DNA from 2 places in the Phenylobacterium sp. GW823-FHT02A09 genome. Region 1 is predicted to be linked to the other one. Evidence: riboswitches for the same ligand, from Rfam matches in the RefSeq annotation. Region 1 holds a riboswitch; the other holds the start of a gene.

Region 1 (5,328 bases):
GCCAGTTGGGCGAGAAGAACTGGAAGAGCATCCCGATCCACATCGCGGCCAACCCTGCGGTCAGCACCGTGGTCTCGCCATGCCGGCGCACCAGCATCCCGGTCACCACCGCCTGGCAGAAGGCGCCCAGCACGCCGATGCCCATGAACGCGAAGCCGATCTCGCGCGGGCCCCAGCCGAACCGGTGCTCGGTCCATAGGCCATAGGTCGCCTCGATCCCGGCGAAGCCCGAGATGACCACGAAGCTGATCAGCATCACCCGCAGGATGATCGGGTCGGCCAGCGAGATGCGAAGCACCTCCAGGCGGTTCGGCTGCGGGCCCTGCCGCGGCGCGGGCCGGCTCTCGCGCACGAACGCCATCACCGCCAGCGCCGACAGCAGCCCGAAGCCCGCCGCCGCGAACAGCGGGATATGGAAGCCCAAGGGGCCAAGCTCCGGATGCGCCAGCAGCCCGCCCAGCGCCGGCCCGACCATGAAGCCGAGCGAGAAGGCCGAGCCCATAAGTCCCATCTTCGCGGCCCGCTCCTCGGGCCGAGTGATGTCGGCCAACGCCCCTTGCAGCGTCGAGATGTTGCCGGACAGGAAGCCGCCGACGAACCGCGCCAGGAAGGCCAGCCAGATGTTCGGCGCGAAGGCCAGCGCCACATAGGCCAGCGCGCCGCCGGCGATGGTCACCATCAGAACCGGCCGACGGCCGATCCGGTCGGACATCCGGCCCCAGAACGGCTCGCCCAGGAACTGCCCGAACGAGAAGGCCGAGAACAGGATGGCGATCTGCCAGGCCGGCGCGTCCAGCGACTTGCCGAAGAACGGCAGCAGCGGGATCACCAGGCCAAAGCCTGCGATGTTGAGGAAGATCACCGACAGCAGGACGACCAGCGCCCGTGTCTCCTCCCCGCGCGAGACGGGGGCGGGGGTCATGGCTGTTCCGCCGCCTGCGCCTGCTGCGCCTGCAGGTGGGCCCGGGCCTTGCGGCTGGCCGACAGCGCCAGGAAGATCGCCGGCGCCACCACCAGGGCGCCGATGATGAAGGGCCCGTTGAGGACGTGCTCGAACACGAAGCCCGCCGTGATCGGCCCGACCACGCGGGCGGCCGCGCCGCAGGCGTTGTTCAAGCCCAGGATCTGCCCCTGCTTATGCGGGTCGGCCGTGCGTGAGATCAGCGCCCCGACGTTCGGGTACGCGACCGACTGTCCGACGGCGGTGAAGCACATCAGGGCGATGGTCATCGGACCGCCCGTGGAGACGGTCTGCAGCAGCGCCCCGACCACGGTCATGCTCATGCCGATGGCCAGCATCGGCCCTTCGCCGAAGCGCTCGGACATCTGGCCTGTCACCAGCGTCTGGGTCAGGAACGCGGCCACCCCGACGAAGGCGAAGCAGACGCCGATGTCGCGCGGCTCCCAGCCGAAGCGGGCGTTGGCCCACGGGCCGAACATCGACTCGATGCCGGTGAAGGCGAAGCCGACCAGGAAGGTCAGCAGCATCAGGCGGCCGATCACCGGATGGCTGACCGCCTCGCCGATCGCCGACCAGCGGCTGGGCCGATCGGTGATGCTGGTGTCGCGGATGCGGCTCTCGCGGATGAACAGCATGATCGCGATCACGCAGAGCAGGGCCAGGCCCGAGGCGATGAACAGCGGAATGCGGAAGCCGGCCGGGCCCGCGCCGGTATGCACGAACAGGCCGCCGACCGACGGGCCGACGATCAGGCCGACGTTCCAGGCCGCGCTCTGGTACGACATCTGCCGCGCGCGCTTTTCGGGCGGGGTGACATCGGCCAGGTAGCCTTGCACGACCGCGCCGTTGCCGGCCGCCAGCCCGCCGACCAAGCGGATCGCGAACGCCGCCCAGATGTTGGGGGCGAAGGCCAGGGCCAGGTAGCAGAGGCAGTTGCCGCAGATCGTCGAGATCAGCAGCGGCTTGCGGCCGTACTTGTCGGACAACCGGCCCCAGAAGGGTTCGCCGAAGAAGGCGCCGACCGAATAGGCCGCGAAGATCAGACCGATCTGCCAGCCCGGCGCGTTGAATGACTTGGCGTAGAACGGCAGCAACGGGACGATGATCCCGAAGCCGAGCATATTGATAAAAATGACGGCGATCAGGGACGGCGCGGCCCAGCGGGACGGAGCCTTCCCGCGCGGCGCGGTGTCGGACATGTGAGCGCTGTTAAGACGACCTGCGTTACGCCGCAAGCCCGAGTTCGGCGCTTGGTTGTTCGAACACCGGGGTGCGGCTTCGAGGCCTCAGTATGGCGCGACAAGGCCCTCGCCAGCCGCCGCGCACGAACCCCTCCGGCCCCGCTGCCGCTACGGCACGATCCCACCCTGCGAATCCCCCAAGCCGGCCGGTTCGTGCCGACGGTTCGGCTGCGCCGGTCGGCGTACGGATTTGTCGGGGCTTGTGGTCTGCGCCCGCATTTCCTATTGCTGGTTTCGCATCAAGAGTTGGGCGTCGCCCAACGCCAACCTGCTTTCCCGAGCAAGGTGGCGCTCCCCCAGGGGAGGATGTGGCCGAGGCGGCAACCAAACGGGTGATCCCAGCTCCGTCCCGGTCGAATAGAACGCTACTGAGGGCCGAGCCTTGCCGATCAAGATTCCCGACGCCTTGCCTGCGCGCGCCACCCTCGAGGCCGAGGGCGTCATCGTCATGGCCGAGACCCAGGCCGCCCGTCAGGACATCCGGCCGCTGCGCATCGGGCTGCTCAACCTGATGCCGGACAAGCCGAAGACCGAGATCCAGTTCGCCCGGCTGCTGGGCGCCACCCCGCTGCAGGTCGAGCTCTCGCTGGTCCAATTGGCCAGCTACACCCCGCGCAACACGCCGCCGGAACACCTGGCCGCCTTCTATCGGACCTGGGACGAGGTCCGGCACGAACGCTTCGACGGCTTCATCGTCACCGGGGCCCCGGTCGAGACGCTGCCCTTCGAGCAGGTCGACTACTGGGACGAGCTGCGGCGGATCTTCGACTGGACCCAGAGCCATGTGCACAGCAGCCTGAACATCTGCTGGGCGGCCCAGGCGGCGCTGCGCCACTTCCACGGCGTCGGCAAGCACGTGCTACCGGCCAAGCGCTCGGGCGTCTTCACCCACCGGCTGGTCGCGCCCGCCTCTCCGTACCTGCGCGGCATGTCCGACGAGGTCGACGTGCCGGTCTCGCGATGGACCGAGGTGCGGCGCGAAGAACTGCCCCAGCACGCCGGGCTCAAGGTGCTGCTGGAATCCGACGAGGCCGGCCTCTGCCTCGTCGAGGACTCGGTCCGGCGCGGGCTGCAGATGTTCAACCACCTGGAATATGACGCCGCCACGCTCGCCGACGAGTTCGTGCGCGACCGCGCCAAGGATCCCGCCACCCCGCAGCCCCGGCACTATTTCCCGGGCGGCGACCCCGACCGAGCGCCCGGCAACCGCTGGCGCAGCCACGCCCACTTGCTGTTCGCCAACTGGATCAACGAGATCTACCGCACGACGCCGTACGATCTGCGGAACATCGGCACGGAAGTGTACGCCTGACGGCTCGCGCGACGCCAAACGCAAACGGCCGCCCCGAAGGGCGGCCGTTCGTCGATCTGTCGATGTGATCGGTCCTAGCGCGGGGCCAGGATCATGATCATCTGACGGCCTTCCATGCGCGGCTCGTACTCGACCTTGGCGACTTCGTCGAAGTCGGCCTTGACCTTCTGGAGCAGCTTCATGCCCAGTTCCGGGTGAGCCAGTTCGCGACCGCGGAAGCGCAGGGTGACCTTCACCTTGTCGCCTTCGTCGAAGAACCGGTGCATCGCCTTGGTCTTCACTTCGTAGTCGTGAATGTCGATGTTCGGTCGCAGCTTGATCTCTTTGATCTCGACGACCTTCTGGCGCTTGCGCGCCTCGTTCTTCTTCTTCTGCTCCTGGAACTTGAACTTGCCATAGTCCAGGATCTTGCAGACCGGCGGATCCGCATTCGGCACGATCTCGACCAGGTCGAGGCCGGCTTCCTCAGCGGCCTCCATGGCGCTCGACGTCGGCATCACGCCCTGCTTCTCGCCGTGCTGGTCGATAAGCAGAACCTTGGGGACGCGGATCTCATCATTGATGCGCGGTCCGTCTTTGACGGGCGGCGCCTGCATGGGGCGGCGAATAGGCTTTCGCTCCTAGAGCTGTTGAAACACGTGCGGCCGGCAGCGCGAGGCTCCGGTCGGGCAGCCATATATGACGAAGGCCATGCCCCCAATCAAGCGGTGCTAGGCCTGAGGAAGCAAAGCGTTCGCCGCCTGTAGGACCTCGGCCACAGAAAGGTCGCTCAGGCTGCCCGACCGCAGCACCGTCACATGCCCGCGCGGAGCGGCCAGTTCCGGGTCCGAGGCGCTGGAGAACAGCACCACCGTCGGAGCGCCCGTGGCCGCGGCCAGGTGCAGCGGGCCGGTGTCGTTTCCGACGACCAGCGCGGCCTTGGCGCCCAGCATGGCGACCTTGGCGAAGTCGGTGCGTCCGGTCAGGTCGCGGACGTGCCCGACCTCACGCTGGATCTGGCGGGCCAGAGCGCTTTCCTGCGGCCCGCCGATGATGACGATGTCGTAGCCGCGTTCGGCCAGGATCTTGCCCAGCTGGCCGTAGCGTTCGGCGCTCCAGCGCTTGTCCAGCCGGTGGGCCGAGCCGCCGGGCACGAACAGGGCGTAGGGCTTGGGGCGGACACCGCCCGGCACCGGCCGCGTCTGGCTCGGCTTGGGCAGCACCCACGACAGGTCCGGTCCCGGCGCGCTGCCGGGTTCGGTCGGGGCGTCAGGCCAGATGCCGGCGTACTTCAGCTGGTCGGCGTGGCGCTCCAGCGTGTGCATCCGGTTGCGGTTGGGGTTCTTGTGCGGCAGCGAGCAGCCGGCCGCGATGCCCGACCACTCGGGCGGGAAGGGCGTCAGCAGGTGAAAGATGCGCGCCGACTGGGCCGAGGTCTGCAGGTCGTAGACGCGGTCGTACTTGGCCGCCTTGATCCGCTTGCGCAGCGCCAGCCACTCGCCCAGTCCCTCGGGCCGGCCGTCGGTCTCCACGGCGTTGAAGTAGGGGCAGGCCTTGGCCAGGCTCTCGAACGGCGGGGTGGTCAGCAGCGTGATGTGCGCGCGCTTGTGGGCCTGACGGATCTTCTTCATCGCCGCCAGCGCCAGGACGAAGTCGCCCAGCGCCGACAGCTTGATGACCAGGATCTTCTTGATCTCGCGCGACATCAGCCGTGGAATCCCGAACTGCGGGCGGCCAGCACGCGGGCGTAGGCGTCCAGCGTCGCCTCGCACATGGCGTCCACCGAATAGAGCCGGCGCGCGCGGTTCGCCGCCGCCTGGCCCATGGCCGCCAGC
Region 2 (5,328 bases), on a different contig from region 1:
CAGGTTCGCGCCGTCAGACGCCAGGGTCGGGGTCGCCACCGCCGGGCACGGCCGGCGCAGCGGCGAGCCGGCGTCGGTGCGCAGGTCGTGATAGAAGCGCCATTCCAGCAAGGTTCGTCGAACCAGGTCGAGCATCGGATAGCGGCTAGGATCCTGCAGTCGGCCGAGCACGGTCTCCGAAGCCAGCAGATCGATGTCGATCTCCGCCGGGCGGCCGTCCTCGTCCCGCGCCATCACCGACGGCCCACGCCGGTCCAGCAGCCGCACCTGTCGACCGCCGCCGTCGTAGGAGAGCTGCTCCTCCTTGATCTGCGGCTCGAGGTCGAAGGCCGCGGCCACGCCGCGCTGCGGGAAGCCGATTTCGACCCGGTAGCGATAGCGCCCCCGGCCGCCCGGTTCGGCGAGGCTGACCTCCAGCTCGATCCGCTGTGCGCCGGCCCGCCGCGGCCCGGCCCAGAAGGCGGCGGCCATGCCTTCCTGCGCCAGCTGACGACCGAGGCTGTTGTCGGCCGCCGCGGCGACCAGTTCCAGGGCCCGGTAGAGATTGGTCTTGCCGACCCCGTTGCCGCCGACGAACACCTCAAGGTCCGAAACCGGGCAGCTGATCTTGCGCAGCGACCGATAACCGGCGGCGGAGAAATCGCGGACGCGGAGCAAGGGCTCTCCCGATGCAGCCAATGGCTCCGCGAGCCTAGCGCCGAACCTAGGCGCCGAACACCGCCTCCATGTCGGCGGCCAGGGCGTCGACGCGGCCCATGTCAGCGTCCCAGGAGAACATGAACCGGGCTCCGCCGCCGATGAAGGTGTAGAAGCGCCAGCCCCGGGCGCGCAGGGCGTCCAGCCGGTCCTCGGGCGCGGCGACGAACACCGCATTGGCCTGCACCGGGAACATCAGCGACGCGCCCGGCAGGCCCGCGATCCTATCGGCGAGACGGCGCGCGCAGGCGTTGGCGTGCGCGGCGTTGGAGAGCCAAGCGCCGCCCTCCAACATGCCGGTCCACGGCGCGGCCAGGAACCGCATCTTCGAGGCCAACTGACCGGCCTGCTTGCAGCGGTAGTCGAAGTCCTCGGCCAGGGCGCGGTCGAAGAACAGAATCGCTTCGCCCACCGCCATGCCGTTCTTGGTGCCGCCGAAGCAGAGCACGTCGACCCCGGCCTTCCAGGTGATGTCGGCCGGCTCGCAGCCCAGGTGCGCGCAGGCGTTGGCGAACCGCGCGCCGTCCATGTGCAGGCGCAGGCCCAGCTCGCGGCACACGGCCGAGATCGCCTGTACCTCGTCCGCCGAATAGACCTGCCCGGTCTCGGTCGGCTGGGTGATCGTTACGACGCGGGGCTTGGGATAGTGGATGTCGCTGCGCTTGCCGGCGATCTCGCGGATCGCGGCCGGGGTCAGCTTGCCGTCCGGACTGGGCGCGACCAGCAGCTTGGAGCCATTGGAAAAGAACTCGGGCGCGCCGCACTCGTCGGTCTCGACGTGGGCCGTCTCCGCGCAGATGACGCTGTGATAGGACTGACAGAGGGCGGCCAGGGCCATGGAGTTGGCGGCGGTGCCGTTGAAGGCGAAGAACACCTCGCAATCGGAGGCGAACAGGGCGCGGAAAGCGTCGGCGGCGGCCTGGGTCCACGGATCCTCGCCATAGGCCGGCGCATGGCCGCGATTGGCGGCGTCCATGGCCGCCCAGGCCTGCGGACAAATGCCGGCGTAGTTGTCGCTGGCGAACTGCTGGATGTTGGACATGCGTCCCTCGGCAATGCGGTTGCGCATCTGGAGGCTGAATGACGCTGAGGCTTCGTCCCGTTTCGTTGCCGGACCGGCCACATCCCTCCCGAAGGAGGCGCCACCTTGCTCGGGAGCAGGTTGGCGTTTGAGCGTCGGCTCAAACTCTTGATGCTATTGAGGCGCTGGGTAGCGGGGATCGGCGCGCAGGGCAAGGGGAGCCGACCTCTCTCTCCCCCCCCAGGTTGGAGAGGTCGCGCGAGCCTCCCCTACTTGCGGAGGATGTCCTTCCGCTTGCGCTCGTACTCGGACTTGCTGATTACGCCTTCGTCCAGAGCGCGCTTGAGGTCGATGAGCTGCTGGCCCGTCGTGGCGGTGTCGACCTGGGTGGTCGCGGTGCTGCCGCAGGCGGCGAGCGGGGCGGCGGCGAGGCTGAGAATGAGGGCGGCGGCGAGCGTACGGGTCATTAAGCGTCCTACTGTCTTGAGCCCCCGCCCCATCTTGGCGCGGAGCGCCCGGCGCGCGCAACCCTGCGTCGCGCGCGCCGGGCTCGGGTCAGAGGCCCGCGAAGGCCTGTTCGAGGTCGGCGATCAGGTCGGCGACGTTCTCGATGCCGACCGACAGACGGATGACGTCCGGGCCGGCGCCGGCGGCGACCTGGTTCTTCTCGTCCAGCTGGCGGTGGGTGGTCGAGGCCGGGTGGATGATCAGGCTGCGGGTGTCGCCAAGGTTGGCCAGGTGCGAGAACAACTTCACGCCGCCGACCAGCTTGACGCCCGCCTGATAGCCGCCCTTGAGCCCGAACGAGAACACCGAGCCGGCGCCGTTCGGCGTGTAGCGCTTGGCCAGGGCGTTGTACGGATTGCCGTCGAGACCGGCGTAGGAGACCCAGGCGACCTTGTCGCTGGCTTCCAGCCACTTGGCGACGGCCAGGGCGTTGTCGACATGGCGCTGCATGCGCAGCGGCAGGGTCTCGATGCCGGTCAGGATCATGAAGGCGTTGAACGGCGAGATCGACGGGCCAAGGTCGCGCAGGCCGAGCGCGCGGCAGGCGACGATGAAGGCGGCCGGGCCGAACGCCTCGGTGAAGACCTTGCCGTGATAGCTCGGGTTCGGCTGCGAGAGGTAGCCGAACTTGCCCGAGGCGGCCCAGTCGAAGCGGCCGGAATCGATGATCGCCCCGCCCATCGAGTTGCCGTGGCCGCCGAGGAACTTGGTCAGCGAGTGGACGATGATGTCGGCGCCGTGCTCGAACGGCCGGCAGAGGTAGGGCGTGGCCAGGGTGTTGTCGACGACCAGCGGCACGCCGGCGTCATGGGCAACCTTGGCGATGGCGGCGATGTCGGTGATCACGCCGCCCGGATTGGCGATCGACTCGACGAAGACCGCGCGGGTCTTGTCGTTGATGGCCGCCGCGTAGTCGGCCGGATTGTCGCTGTCGATGAAGGTGGTTTCCCAGCCCATCCGCTTGAACGACTGGCCGAGCTGGTTGATCGAGCCGCCGTAGAGCTTGCGTGAGGCGACGATGTTGCAGCCCGGCTCCATCAGCGAGTGGAAGGCCAGGAACTGGGCGGCGTGGCCGCTGCCGACAGCCAGGGCCGCGACGCCGCCTTCGAGGTCGGCGATTCGCGCTTCCAGCACGCCGGTCGTGGGGTTGCCCAGGCGGGTGTAGATGTTGCCCGGCGCTTCGAGATTGAAGAGGTTCGCCGCATGGTCGGCGTCGTCGAATACGAAGGCCGTGGTCTGGTAGATCGGGGTGATCCGGGCCTTGGTCGTGGGATCGGGCGCAGCGCCGGCGTGAATGGCGCGGGTCTCGAAGTTCTGGGTCATGCGGGCGTCCTCTACGTCTCGTTGCATGCGACCTAGCCCGCCAGACGTGGCGCGGTCCAGCCTGGGAGACTACGGAGCGTCCTCAGAATTGCTGCGGGAGAGCGTAGTCGCGCAGGCCGAACGCCCCCTCCGTCTGGATGCTGCGCATCGATCCACCTCCCCCAAAGGGGGAAGATCTGATGCGCCGAGATGCTCCCCCTCTGGGTGAGCTGGCAGCCGAAGGCTGACTGAGGGGGCGTCGGCGCTAGGCCGTGCGGATCCAACCGTCCGCCACCACCACCGGCCACGGCCGCAGCGACGCGCCCGCGCAGGGACCGCCGACGCAGGAGCCGCTGTCGATGTCGAACAGGGCGCCGTGCCAAGAGCAGGCGATCAGGTCGCCCGTGGGCGTGAGATAGTCGTCGAGCTTCTGGGCCAACGGCAGGCCGGCGTGCGGGCAGCGGTCGACATAGCCCCTCACCTCTTCGCCGCGGCGGACCACGAAGCCGTGGAAAAAGCCCTCGCCGATCTGCAGCACGAAGTTGCGCGCCGCGCCGTCGGCGATCAGGCCGAGCGGGCCGAGCTTCACGCCGGCGGGCGTGGAGAACAGCCGCGGCTGAGGCGTCTCCTCGTTCACCCGAGGACGGTTCCGGTGCAGGGACCGAAGCCGATGGCGACATAGTCGTCGGCGCGGGCATGGCCGGCGATCGAGAGCTCATCGCCGTCCTGCAGAAAGGCGCGGGTTTCGCCGCTCGGCAGGGTGACCGGCTGGGCCCCGCCGCGGGTCAGCTCCAGCAGGCTGCCCAGACCGCTGTCGTCGGGCGTCGAGATTGTGCCGGTGCCCAGCAGGTCCCCGGGATTGAGGTCGCAGCCGCCGACGGTGTGGTGGGTCACCATCTGGGCCGCGGTCCAGTAGAGGTGGCGCGCGGTGCTCGCCGAGATGCGGACCGGAGCGGTTCCCTGCGCGCGCATCTGGGCGGTGGACAGGAAGACCTCGAGGTCGAGGGCATAGGCCCCAGAGGCCTGGTCGGCCTCGTCGGTCAGATAGGCCATCGGCGCGGGGTCGCCTTCCGGCCGGGCCGGCTGAGCGATGCGGAACGGGGCCAGGGCTTCGCTGGTGACGATCCACGGCGAGATCGTGGTCATGAAGTTCTTGGCCAGGAACGGACCGAGCGGCTGGTACTCCCAGGCCTGCAGGTCGCGGGCCGACCAGTCGTTGAGAAGGCAGAGTCCGGCAATGTGCGCGGACGCCTGGCCGATGGGTATGGGCTGGCCAAGTTGGTTGCCCTGGCCGATCCAGACGCCGAGCTCCAGCTCCAAGTCGAGGCGGGCGGAGGGGCCGAAGGTCGGCGCCTCGGCGTCGGGGGCCTTCTTCTGGCCGCTGGGGCGGCGGACCTGCGCGCCCGAGACGCGGATCGACGAGGCGCGGCCGTGATAGCCGATCGGCACGTGCTTGTAGTTGGGCAGCAGCGGGTTATCGGGACGGAACTGACGACCGACGTTCAAGGCGTGATGAATGCCGGCGTAGAAGTCGGTGTAGTCGCCGATGGTCGCCGGCAGGTGCAGGGTGCAGGACGCCGCGGGATAGAGCCAGGTCTCGACCTCGGCGCGATCGGGCGCGGCCGCGGCCAGCAGTTCCGACAGCCGCCGGCGCAGGGCGCGGCGAGCCGAGGCGGCCAGGCCGAGCATCGGATTGAGGCTGCCCCCCGCCCCCGCCTCGGCGGCGGCCTTAGCCTCCCCGCTCAGCAGCGGCGAGCGGGCGGCCAGCGACAGGTCGAGGATCAGGTCGCCGATCGCGACGC

The links. A riboswitch is a leader RNA that binds a small molecule or an ion and turns the genes downstream of it on or off. The one in region 1 is predicted to bind S-adenosylmethionine.
Region 2: it holds a riboswitch for S-adenosylmethionine, as region 1 does, so the genes downstream of both, AC1Q87_RS00580 (threonine aldolase family protein) here and AC1Q87_RS07545 (homoserine O-succinyltransferase) in region 1, are expected to answer to the same signal.

The regions. Positions count from the first base shown of each region.
Region 1 is NZ_JBXAJZ010000002.1:89,838-95,165, reverse strand. Features, by position in the region: gene AC1Q87_RS07555 (MFS transporter) at 1-922, opposite strand, end outside; gene AC1Q87_RS07550 (MFS transporter) at 919-2,160, opposite strand; SAM-I-IV-variant riboswitch at 2,434-2,540, shown strand; gene AC1Q87_RS07545 (homoserine O-succinyltransferase) at 2,585-3,514, shown strand; gene infC (translation initiation factor IF-3) at 3,589-4,110, opposite strand; gene AC1Q87_RS07535 (glycosyltransferase family 9 protein) at 4,225-5,199, opposite strand; gene AC1Q87_RS07530 (glycosyltransferase family 4 protein) at 5,199-5,328, opposite strand, start outside.
Region 2 is NZ_JBXAJZ010000001.1:99,735-105,062, reverse strand. Features, by position in the region: gene AC1Q87_RS00585 (AAA family ATPase) at 1-657, opposite strand, end outside; gene AC1Q87_RS00580 (threonine aldolase family protein) at 704-1,765, opposite strand; SAM-I-IV-variant riboswitch at 1,790-1,897, opposite strand; gene AC1Q87_RS00575 (SHOCT domain-containing protein) at 1,987-2,184, opposite strand; gene AC1Q87_RS00570 (O-acetylhomoserine aminocarboxypropyltransferase) at 2,273-3,574, opposite strand; gene AC1Q87_RS00565 (Rieske (2Fe-2S) protein) at 3,792-4,163, opposite strand; gene fahA (fumarylacetoacetase) at 4,160-5,328, opposite strand, start outside.